Regions from separate parts of the Anaerobacillus sp. 1_MG-2023 genome, predicted to be linked through region 1. Evidence: riboswitches for the same ligand, from Rfam matches in the RefSeq annotation. Region 1 holds a riboswitch; the other holds the start of a gene.
The links. Region 1 has a riboswitch for lysine ahead of Q4550_RS09290 (aspartate kinase). Riboswitches for the same ligand answer to the same signal wherever they lie in the genome.
Positions count from the first base shown of each region.

Region 2: another riboswitch for lysine. It lies ahead of Q4550_RS20135 (Na+/H+ antiporter NhaC family protein); the one in region 1 lies ahead of Q4550_RS09290 (aspartate kinase).

Region 1 covers NZ_JAUORD010000004.1:147,775-153,846, reverse strand. The annotation lists gene Q4550_RS09300 (glycosyltransferase family 39 protein) at 1-913, shown strand, start outside; gene uvrC (excinuclease ABC subunit UvrC) at 991-2,772, shown strand; lysine riboswitch at 2,852-3,040, shown strand; gene Q4550_RS09290 (aspartate kinase) at 3,285-4,520, shown strand; gene Q4550_RS09285 (YslB family protein) at 4,551-4,994, opposite strand; gene Q4550_RS09280 (succinate dehydrogenase cytochrome b558 subunit) at 5,302-5,910, shown strand; gene sdhA (succinate dehydrogenase flavoprotein subunit) at 5,985-6,072, shown strand, end outside.
Region 2 covers NZ_JAUORD010000015.1:77,956-84,027, forward strand. The annotation lists gene Q4550_RS20120 (bifunctional metallophosphatase/5'-nucleotidase) at 1-912, shown strand, start outside; gene Q4550_RS20125 (YunC family protein) at 1,006-1,299, shown strand; gene yunB (sporulation protein YunB) at 1,437-2,207, shown strand; lysine riboswitch at 2,366-2,546, shown strand; gene Q4550_RS20135 (Na+/H+ antiporter NhaC family protein) at 2,697-4,274, shown strand; gene Q4550_RS20140 (sodium-dependent transporter) at 4,508-6,034, shown strand; gene Q4550_RS20145 (methionine/alanine import family NSS transporter small subunit) at 6,036-6,072, shown strand, end outside.

The DNA.
Region 1 (6,072 bases):
AAAGCAGCATAAGTCCATTAAATCCTATAGTTCATTTTTACTAACCCAGGTCGGTATAGCCGCTATCTTTCAATTAATTTGGGTAGGGGGTTTAGCTGTTTCTGAAGGTGGCGTAGCTGCATTTTTACAGCTAGCCTTTGGGTTTTCTGAAGGTCACTTTGAAGAGTGGGGTGGTACGGCGGTTTCAGCCTCAGCCCCACTTTTGGAACGAATATCACATCTGATATTGAATAACATAGTTTGGACAGGTCTTAGCGGTCAAGCGCTAACGATTTTACTACTATATCTAACCTTGTTTACGTTCATGATCTTCCAAGGGGTGAAAAATAGGGGGAGAACTTTACGAGAAATTTCATGGTTTGGCTGGGCATTTGTCGCTATGGCATTGAGCTATTTTCTATGGGCGCTATTGGCGCAAAACATCGATAAGCCAAGACATATCCTGCCTCTACCTGGGATCATAATGCTTGGCTTTCTCTGGATAGGATTAAGAAGACAGGGGAATAACTCTACAAAAATAATGCTTGGTTTAACCGTAATAATTAGCATACAATCAATTGTTTCCTATTCAACTATGAAAGAAGCCAACGATCCAGCAGCTGTTTATCAATTGATGGATTATGTAGAGCAATTTAACGAGCCAGTTATTGTGTATACTTGGGAAGAAACTAGGGTAATGTCCTATAATAAGGTGTCGTTTGAACACGAACAAATTTATACGTATTCAAACTTTCTATCTGATCTTCAATATTACGATGACCATCGCGTATTTTTAACAGGAAAGGTTCTCGATGGATTTAAGAAGCAAAATATATCGATGGATGGTCAAATCAAAAAGGTCAAAGAATTCCATTCCTCCATATTGTATGATCCTGTCTATCATGACATTGTTTTATATGAGTTCTTAAGATAATAGAAAATTGAGGTAATGTGTTACAATGAGAGGGGAACATAGATACGCCTTGAAAAGGAGTAGTGAGGTGAGGCAGCATGGAACAACATCTTAAAAATAAGCTAGCGATCCTTCCTGACCAGCCCGGGTGTTATTTAATGAAAGATCGCCAGGGAACGATTATTTATGTTGGGAAGGCAAAGGTGCTAAAAAATAGAGTCAGATCTTATTTTAGTGGATCACACGACGGAAAAACGCAGCGGCTTGTAAGTGAAATACGTGATTTTGAGTATATCGTAACCTCCACAAATCTTGAAGCTCTTATACTTGAACTTAATTTAATCAAAAAACATGATCCGAAATATAATGTGATGCTTAAAGATGATAAAAGCTATCCTTATATAAAAATAACGGCAGAAGAACAGCCCCGCTTAATTACGACACGTAAAATAAAAAAAGATAAAGGTAAGTATTTTGGACCATATCCGAATGCTTATGCAGCTAGTGCAACAAAGAAGCTTTTGGACAGACTATATCCTTTACGTAAATGTCGTAAAATGCCTGATCGCGTCTGTCTTTATTATCATATAGGCCAGTGTCTGGCTCCATGTGTCAACGACGTGTCTAAAGAGCAAAATAAAGAGATGATTGACGGGATTACGCGTTTTCTAAACGGAGGTCACCAGGAAGTTAAAGAAGACATAGAAAGAAAGATGACCACAGCATCTGAGAACATGGATTTCGAGCGAGCAAAAGAGTTTCGCGATTTAATGTTTCATATTGATAAAGTTATGGAAGTGCAAAAGATCCAATCTAACGATGGTATTGATCGGGATATTTTCGGTTATAGTTTCGACAAAGGATGGATGTGTGTTCAAGTTTTCTTTGTACGACAAGGGAAGTTAATTGAGAGAGATGTTTCTCTTTTTCCTTTCTATAATGATGCCGAAGAAGATTTTTTAACTTATATCGGTCAGTTCTATCTTCAACAAAATCATCCTAAGCCAAAAGAAGTACTGCTTCCTCAGGAGGTTAATGCTCAGATGGTAGAAGAACTTCTACAAATTCCTGTTCATCAGCCAAAACGAGGCAAGAAAAAAGAGCTTGTGGAGCTTACAATGAAGAACGCGACCATTGCCATTAATGAGAAATTTTCATTAATTGAACGCGACGAGAAAAGAACGATTGATGCTGTTGAAAACTTGGGAGAAAAGCTTAATATAGAAGCTCCACTTAGAATTGAAGCTTTTGATAACTCGAACATTCAGGGAACGAACCCTGTATCCGCTATGGTTGTTTTTCTTGATGGAAAGCCAAAGAAAAATGAGTATCGCAAGTACAAAATCAAAACTGTGGAAGGACCAAACGATGTAGGTTCTATGAAAGAGGTTGTGAGAAGAAGATATTCAAGAATGCTTAAGGAAAATGGTCCGCTTCCTGACTTAATTATTATTGACGGCGGAATAGCTCAAATACAGGCGTCACAGGATGTGCTCGAGAATGAGCTTGGTCTAGACATACCGGTTTGTTCGCTGACGAAAGATGAGAAACATAAAACGTCTCATCTTCTTATTGGTGATCCTCCAGAGGCTGTTTATCTACCAAGAAATAGTCAGGAATTCTACCTGTTGCAAAGGATTCAAGATGAAGTACACCGATTTGCGATTACGTTTCATCGACAGCTTCGAGGGAAATCGATGCTTAAGTCAAGTCTTGACGATATTCCCGGTATCGGAGAGAAGAGAAAAAAGAAGCTGCTAAATCATTTTGGATCGATTAAAAAGATGAAAGAAGCGAGCGTTGAAGACTTACACAACGCAGGACTACCAATGAATGTTGCAGAGGAAGTAATCGCTCGATTTGAAAGTCAATCAAACTAATTTGTAAGAACATGTTGCGGCATTCACGTAAGTTCGTTATAATGAGTGAAATTTAATAGTTCCACACTTCGAAAGTTGAAGTGATGGTAGAGGCGCAAAAACCAACAGTAAGCTTACTGAAGAGTGTTAAGACTCAGTGATAGGAGCTGAAAGGGGGATTTGCCGAAGTGGAAAGACGCTTATCCGTCTGAAGCTGGATCTGTATTGAATAAGTGCAGAGCTGTCATCCAATACCTACCCGGGAATTGGATGGAGAACTATCTCACAAAGGGACGTTTTCTTGGATTTGTTATGAAAACAACAGTGAGGTTTTTCTCATTGTTGTTTTTTTATACTTTAATAAACGCTTTACAGGTTTAAAGTATAAAAAAATGAAGGCTATCGCTATTTCAATCTGGTGAGTGGCCGAGTTTTTAATATCCATTTCGACTCTTAGTTAGTGAGTGTTTGTAACGTGCGATATTAACGCACTATGAGGGATAACGAGCTGCATGAAAGAAAGGATGGAGAGAGTGGGACTACGCGTATTGAAATTCGGAGGCACGTCTGTTGGAGATGTTGAGAAAATCAAAAATGTTTCCAAAAGGCTTATGGAAGCTGTAAATAATGGAGATGAGGTTGTTGCGGTTGTTTCAGCGATGGGCAAAACAACGGATGAGCTTTTAGGATTATCAAAAGGGATAACAGCTACACCGTCTGCAAGAGAGCTTGATATGCTTCTAACGACTGGAGAACAAGTGACAACAGCGCTTCTTTCAATGGCATTAAATGAAGAAGGGTACGATGCCATTTCATTGACTGGCTGGCAAGCAGGAATTAAAACAGAGTCGCTACACGGCAATGCAAGAATCCTCGATATTGATGCTTCACGTATGAATCAACACCTTGCTGAGGGAAAAATTGTGATAGTAGCAGGATTCCAGGGGCTAACTGATACGTATGACATCGCAACGCTAGGGCGAGGTGGTTCCGATACAACAGCTGTGGCGATTGCAGCAGCTCTTAAAGCGGATCGTTGTGAGATTTATACAGATGTAGATGGTGTGTATACGACAGATCCTCGATATGTGAAGGGTGCAAGAAAGCTTTCTACGATTTCTTATGATGAAATGCTTGAACTTGCTAACCTTGGGGCTGGTGTCTTACATCCTAGAGCGGTTGAGTTTGCAAAAAACTATAACATCTTGCTTGAGGTCCGCTCGAGCTTTACGAATGAACCTGGAACGCTAATTGAGGAGGTCGTATCAATGGAACAAAATTTGGTGGTTAGAGGTCTGGCTTTTGAAAGTAACGTAACGAAAATAACAATTTCGGGTTTGCCGAATGAGATTACAACACTTCCTTCCTTGTTCTCATCTCTTGCGGCAAATGGTATTAATGTAGATGTGATCATTCAAAGTACAGGAGAGAAAAATACAACGAGTATCTCATTTTCAATTGAAACTGCCTCTCTTGAATTAACTCTTGATGTGCTCCGTCGCATTAAAGTGAAACTTCCCTACGAACATATTTATCACGAATCAGAACTTGCTAAGGTATCGATAGTAGGATCAGGTATGATTTCTAACCCTGGTGTTGCGGCACAAATGTTTGAAGTGCTTGCTGAACACGGGGTAGAAATGAAGATGGTGAGTACATCAGAAATCAAAGTGTCAACGATCGTTCCAGAAGATAAAATGATTTATGCTATTGAGTCGCTACACGATAAATTTCAACTAGATGAAAGAACCCCTGTTAAACAAATGTAATCAAAAAGGAGACCACATGTGGTCTCCTTTTTATTCAATCTGATCTTTTGGGTCCCATTTTACTGTGAATTGAATTTCATTCTTTTTATCAGTTTCATAGGCTTCAGCGATGCAACGAAGCATATTTTGATATTGTTCAGCAAGAAAACCTGCTTCAAGTTGATAACAAGCATTTCGACTAGTACTTCTTCGCTCAGTGATAAGAGCTGACTGAAGATCAAACGTTACTTCATTCTTTTTTTCTTGTGCAATTGATAATTTACCCCATCCAGCACGCTGAAAAAAATCCTCGATCTCTTCTCGAGTGGAGAGCGGGAATTGCCTGGCCATTTCTTTTCCAGTCCAATATAAAACAGCCGGCTGTTCACTTCCAAGAAGTTCAGGAATAAGAACTTCTCTATAAAATTCATATCCAAAAGCAGTTGTTTCTATTTCATGACTATAATCAATCGAGTTTGTGCGCTTCTTAAACATAAATTCCTCCCAGCTTTTCTACAAAATAATTATAACGTTTTATCGACAAATCCTCCATAGAACCATAGATAGAATTTATTTATATAGAAAGCGTATTCAATTGAGATATACTCAGGTGTTGTAAGGGAATTTTGAAAAATCTAAATGTACACGTTTTCTTGACGGTCCTAAATGATGGGAGTACAATGGGTATGTCACAATATAATCGACAGAAAGCGATGATTTCTGTGCATGCAAAGACTTCTTTATTAGAAAAAATGCACTGGCAGATGGTAGCTTAACAACTTAAAAGGGGGACACACAAAACATGGCCGCAAGTCGAGACTTTGTAAGCCGAAAATTGCATTCGCTTCTAGGAGTAATTCCGCTCGGACTTTATGTTACTCAGCATCTTACTGTTAACTATTTTGCAACAAGAGGGCCCGAGGCGTTTAATGACGCAGCTCATTTTATGGAGAGCCTTCCTTACAGGTATTTGCTTGAAATTTTCGTTATTTTCTTACCGCTCTTATTCCATGCGATTTACGGCGTTTATATCGCGTTTCAATCCAAAAACAACGTAAGTCGATATGGCTATTTACGTAACTGGATGTTTTATTTGCAGCGGATTTCTGGCGTTATCGTATTAATATTTGTAACTTGGCACGTCTGGCAAACGAGAATACAGGCTGCGATGGGAGCAGAAGTAAACTTCCAAATGATGGCTGATATCTTGTCTAATCCAGGAATGATGATCTTTTACATCGTTGGTGTACTTGGTACTGTCTTCCACTTCGCAAATGGCTTATGGTCATTCTTTGTAAGCTGGGGCTTCACAGTAACACCAAAATCACAGCGTACGATGACATACGTAACAATGGTCATTTTCGTTGCACTTTCAGTTGTTGGCATGCGCGCATTATTTGCATTTGTTTAAGAAAGTGAACTGTCTTCACCACGTCTGATACATAACTTTCAGACAGAGCCAGCATTTAAGGGGGAACTGTTCTTATGAGTAAAGGTAAATTAGTGATAGTTGGAGGCGGCCTTGCAGGTTTGATGGCTACCATCAAAGCTGCGGAAGCTGGAATGCAAGTAG
Region 2 (6,072 bases), on a different contig from region 1:
TTACAGTCCCTCATTGATGAAGTACGCAGTCAATCAGATGTTGTCGTATTGATGTCTCATATGGGTTTAGGTAATGATGAACAGCTAGCAAGGGAAATGAAGGGGCTTGACGTTATTATTGGAGCCCATACCCATCATGTGCTGAAGCATGGCATCCTTGTAGAAGATACGCTTATTACTCAGTCTGGTAAAAACGGGAATTACGTTGGAGAAGTTTCGATTTGTTTTGATATGGAAACAAAGAAAGTGATTGAGAAGGAAGCATATTCAATAACCGTCCGGAATCGGAAAGAAGACGAGGAAGCGAAGGCGATGATTCAACAACTAAGTATCGATGCACATAAGATGCTTGAAGAGGTCGTATGTCGTCTTGAACAGCCTCTTGAATCTGAATGGTTTCAACGCTCGGTTCTAGCTGATGAGTTAGCTGCCGCTCTTAGAGAGTGGTGTGGAGCGGATATTGGCATGATTAATGCTGGTATGTTGCTTGATGGGTTACCAGAAGGAAATGTATCAAGAGAAGATCTTCATCGCATTTGCCCTCATCCTGTTAATCCTTGCAAAGTGGTGTTAAAAGGAAGTGAGTTACGAGAAATCATCTCTTATTCTATGTCAGATGAAATAGTGAATTTAAGTTTTAAAGGTCTCGGTTTCAGAGGTGAGGTAATGGGGATTATGGCATTTGATGGACTTGAGGTTACCTCTGTCAAAATGGACGACGGCCTCTATCATGTAACAGATGTTTTTCACAACGGAAAGAAGCTTGTTTCTGATGAAGAATATGCCGTTGCGACGGCTGATATGTTCACATTTGGGAAATTCTATCCTCAAATGAAGCATGCTAAAAAGAAATACTTTTTACCTGAAATGCTTCGAGATCTCCTTGCATGGCGTTTAGAAAATAGACATTAAAATTTTCAGCGTTTGATTGTCAAACATGCTCTTTGTCTCATATAGATATAGTGATATTCATTCAGGTCAGGAGGCGGGAATGACGTGATCACTATGTCACCAATCTTGATTGACGGTCATCCTTTTATAGCGGTAAGTATGCAGCTTCCGAAAACGAATTTTCTAGCGGTCATGAATGACAATGGGTATATCATGTGCGGCGCACTCGATGTAGCCTTACTTAATGAAAAGTTAAGCGACCGAAAGATTATCGCAGGAAGAGCTGTTGGTGTACGGTCTATTGAACAACTGCTTGATGCACCGCTCGAATCTGTTACGCTTGAAGCAGAAGCGCGAGGCATTACGATTGGAACTAAGGGTAGAGACGCGATGCTTAAGATGATGTGAAGAAAGCCGTAGCACTTGCTACGGCTTTCTTTTCGATTATGACACATCTAGTAGCTTGATTTTGGCTCTTTCTAGGAAATTGTCCATACTTCTCTTCTCCATGGCATATACATGAAGAAGAGAAGGGAGGGTTCACGTTGTTTCGAACTCGCAGAAAATTCTTTAGAAAGGGACCGCTTCCCTTTCGATATGTTTTTGTCATCTCCTTTATTATTTTTATCTTTACTACGGTTCAAGGATTATGGATTGTTAATAAAGGAATTGAACCAAGCTTAATCAGTATTGCTGAAACAAAAACACGTCAAGTTGCTGCGCAAGCAATAAATGATGCCATTTCAAAGAAGATCGCAGACGGTATTGACGTTGAGAATTTAATTATCGTTCATGGTAATGATTCCGAAAAAGTACCAAGTTATAGCTTTAACTCGCAAGTTTATAATCGATTGATTTCAGAGGCCACAGAACGAGTTCAAACTTATTTAGATTATGTTGAAGCTGGTGATTTAGATAAGCTGGAAACCTTTAAGAATGATATAGATATCGATTACGAAGGTACCGAAAATCAACAAGGAATCGTATACTCTATACCTTTAGGGATGGCTACAAATAATGTTCTTCTCTCAAATTTTGGACCGAGGATTCCAGTGCGGTTTGAAATGATTGGAGATGTGGTTTCTAATATTGATACAAAGGTGAAAGAAACGGGAATTAACAACACGTATCTTGAGGTGTATATCAATATTAAAGTTGAGATGAACGTAATTATCCCTTTCTCTACAAAGAATACTGAGGTGTCGAACTCCGTAAAAATCGGGGATCTATTTATTCAGGGAGACGTTCCTTATTATTATAATGGTGATAATGGAAATGGTGGGAATCCATCGATCGTTTTGCCAAAGCCCGATTAAGACAAGGAACCCCATTATTCATCGTCATTGTTAAATGTCGATAGATAAGAAAATAGTTCCTTTCTAATAGAAATATCTCTGGAACAATCTACAATTGCACAAACAACGAAAGTAAGGTATACTTTAAAACTGAACTTAATATTGTTCCTTATCTTATACGATGAGGTAGAGGAGCAGATCCTCATGAGTACGTGTTGGGAGAATGACACCAATGATCAGCATCGAAAGGGAGATCTGCCGAAGCATAAATAACGGTCACATTATTTATGTTGGGGCGACATTGAAGAAGTGTCGAACTGTCATTATGAGTCTAACTTGTAATGGAGAACTACTGATCGGGGTGGACACTTAACATTGACTCGGTGAAGCGAGCAATGATAGGACCAATCCTATCATTGCTCGCTTTTTTGCATACAAACACGACAAGAAGGTTGAGGGATAGGCGTCCATTCCGGTTATGATGACCAATCATTTATTAGGAGGATATTCATGGAGAATTCAGTTCTATCCATTATTCCACCACTCGTAGCTTTGCTAATGGTAGTGGTGACTAGAAAAGTGCTTCCTTCTCTAGGAGTAGGCATTATTCTTGGTGCGCTAATGATCAACAATTGGAGTGTACCAAATTCATTAGAAGAAATTTATACAATCGTAAAAGGGATCTTCATTGATTCCGAGAGCGGTGGTTTAAATACTTGGAACATGTACATTATTTTCTTCCTACTTTTATTAGGTATGATGACGGCCTTTATTTCGATCTCAGGTGGAAGTCGCGCATTTGGCGAGTGGGCCATGAAACGCGTGAAAACAAGAGTAGGCGCCCAGATTGTCACAGCGGTATTTGGTATTATTATTTTTATTGATGATTACTTTAATTCGCTCGCAGTTGGAAACGTTAGTAGACCGATTACGGACAGGCACAATGTTTCAAGGGCAAAGCTTGCCTATATCATTGATTCAACTGCAGCACCAATGTGTATTATTTCCCCTATTTCAAGCTGGGGGGCTTATATCATCGCGTTAATTGGTGGTGTATTAGCAACGCATAGCATTACAGGTGTTGGCGCGTTAGAAGCTTTTATCAGAATGATTCCAATGAATTTGTATGCTCTCTTCGCACTGGCGATGGTGTTCTTTGTTAGTTATTTTGACATTAATCTTAAGGCGATGAGAGTACATGAAGACCGTGCACAGAAAACAGGAGAAGTGCTTGATCCGAATCAAGGTGCCGTACCTGGTCAAACATCTGGACTACCTGAAAGTGAGAAGGGGAAAGTAGCTGATCTTGCATGGCCCATTATTATGCTAATTACTGGTACTGTTACGTTTATGATCATTACAGGAATCCAGGCTGTTAGCGGAACGGATACAGCCGTGACAGCTTTGTCTGTCTTTGAAAATACAGACGTTGCTGCTTCTCTCCTTTATGGTGGAATTATTGGACTTATAACTTCTCTCCTCTTCTTCTTTCCAAAAAGAATGGGTGGAGCGGTTCTTGGAAAAGGAATTTGGGAAGGCATTAAATCAATGCTTCCAGCCGTATACATTCTTTTCTTTGCATGGACATTGATTGAAATTATCGGCTCGCTAGGAACTGGTAAGTATCTTGCAGGACTTGTTAATGACCATATTGTGATTGGCTTCTTACCAGCTATTTTGTTCCTACTTGCAGGTGTTATGGCGTTTGCAACGGGAACTTCGTGGGGAACATTTGGCATTATGCTTCCGATCGCAGGAGAGATTGCCGCTGCTACGGATCCTACCTACATGCTTCCTGTACTTGCCGCTGTTCTTGCAGGAGCTGTATTTGGAGATCACTGCTCACCAATTTCGGATACAACGATTCTTTCTTCCACAGGCGCAGGTAGTCACCATATCGATCATGTGATGACCCAGTTGCCTTATGCATTGCTCGTTGCAGGTATTTCTATACTAGGATATTTGGTTCTTGGCTTTACTGGTAGTTCCATTCTTGGTCTTGTGGCAACAGCGATTCTATTCGGATTATTAATTTTCATGCTAAAAGGAAAATATGCCAACAGACCAGTTGAAATGGCAAATCATTAATCAAACAGGAGGATATTCCTCCTGTTTTTTTATGTATTTTCACAAAAAAGGAGAGATTTATATAGAAAATTGAACGATTCATACGAAAAATGTAAAAAGATTGTTTTGACAAGGACATACGTACTAGATATACTATAAACAAAATAATCTGAATTTACTTAAAAGTCTTAACCTTTTTCTGGAAGGGGGCTTATGGTGAAAAAGGTTAACATTTGTCTAAGGGGGTAATTTATTTGGAAAATCGTGCGCAATGGGGGACAAGGGCTGGTTTTATTTTAGCCGCAGTTGGTTCAGCAATAGGTCTAGGGAACATTTGGAGATTTCCGGCCGTAGCCTATGACAACGGTGGTGGGGCATTTTTTATTCCTTATTTATTTGCATTATTAACAGCCGGAATTCCAATTCTTATTCTTGAATTTACATTGGGTCATAAATTCCGTGGGTCCGCACCACTTTCATTCTTTAGAATGAATAAGAAAATGGAATGGCTAGGGTGGTGGGGCGTTATCGTTGCATTCGTCATCTCCACATACTACGCGGTAATTATTGCGTGGGCCATCTCTTATAGCTATTTTGCATTTAATCAAAGTTGGGGTTCTGATACAGAAGCATTCCTCTTCAATGATTATTTGAAATTAACGGTTGATCCTGGACAAACAGGTAGTATCGTACCAGGCGTATTCCTTCCATTAATTGCCGTATGGATCATTACACTTGGCGTACTTCTTGCTGGAGTTAAAAAGGGCATTGAGCGTGCTAATAAAATTTTCATTCCTACATTAATTGTTCTTTTCTTAATCATTGTGATTCGAGCAGTGACACTGCCTGGTGCTGCTGAAGGTCTAAATGCTTTCTTTACACCGAATTTTGATAGCATTACTTCAGGAAGTGTTTGGGTTGCTGCATACGGGCAAATTTTCTTCAGTTTATCCATTGCTTTTGCTATTATGATTACTTATTCTAGTTACTTACCTAAGAAATCAGATATTACGAATAACGCGTTTATTACTGGTTTTGGTAACTCGGCGTTTGAGCTTCTAGCAGGTATTGGGGTATTCTCAGCGCTTGGATTTATGGCTCAGCAGCAAGGACTTAGCGTTGGCGAAGTAGTGAGCGGTGGCGTAGGACTAGCCTTCGTTGTCTTCCCTCAAATTATCAATGAGTTCCCAGCTTTGAACGGTTTGTTCGGATTCTTATTCTTTGCTTCACTTGTACTTGCAGGTTTGTCTTCACTCATTTCCATTTCCGAAACATATGTTGCAGGTGTTTCTGAGAAGTTCGGAATTTCTCGTACGAAAGCTGTTCTAATTGGTGGAGGGATTTCCTCTATTATCTCAATTCTGTTTGCAACGCAAGGCGGATTGTTCTTCCTTGACGCAGCTGACTACTTTATTAACCAGTTCGGAATTGCCTTTGTAGGACTAATGGAAGTCGTTGTTGTAGCATGGGTACTTCGTGAGCTTAATACGCTTGAGTCACATGCAAACGGCATTTCAGACATTTCACTGAAGTACTGGTGGAAAGCTTGTCTTGGAGTCATTACTCCTCTCGTACTTGGTTATATGATGTTCGATCTCTTTAAGACAAATCTTCTTCGTCAGTTTGATACACCGACTGGGAACTATGAAGGCTACTCAAACGGCTTTATTCTTTATAGTGGCTGGGCTGTCGCAGGATTCGCCCTTCTGGTTGGAATTCTATTCAGCCTAAAGAAATGGGACGCGAAAGCTGAACAGCAAAAGTATAAGGAGGTAAGCTAATATGGGTGGTAGCGCGATTTTCATGATGGTAGTTGGAA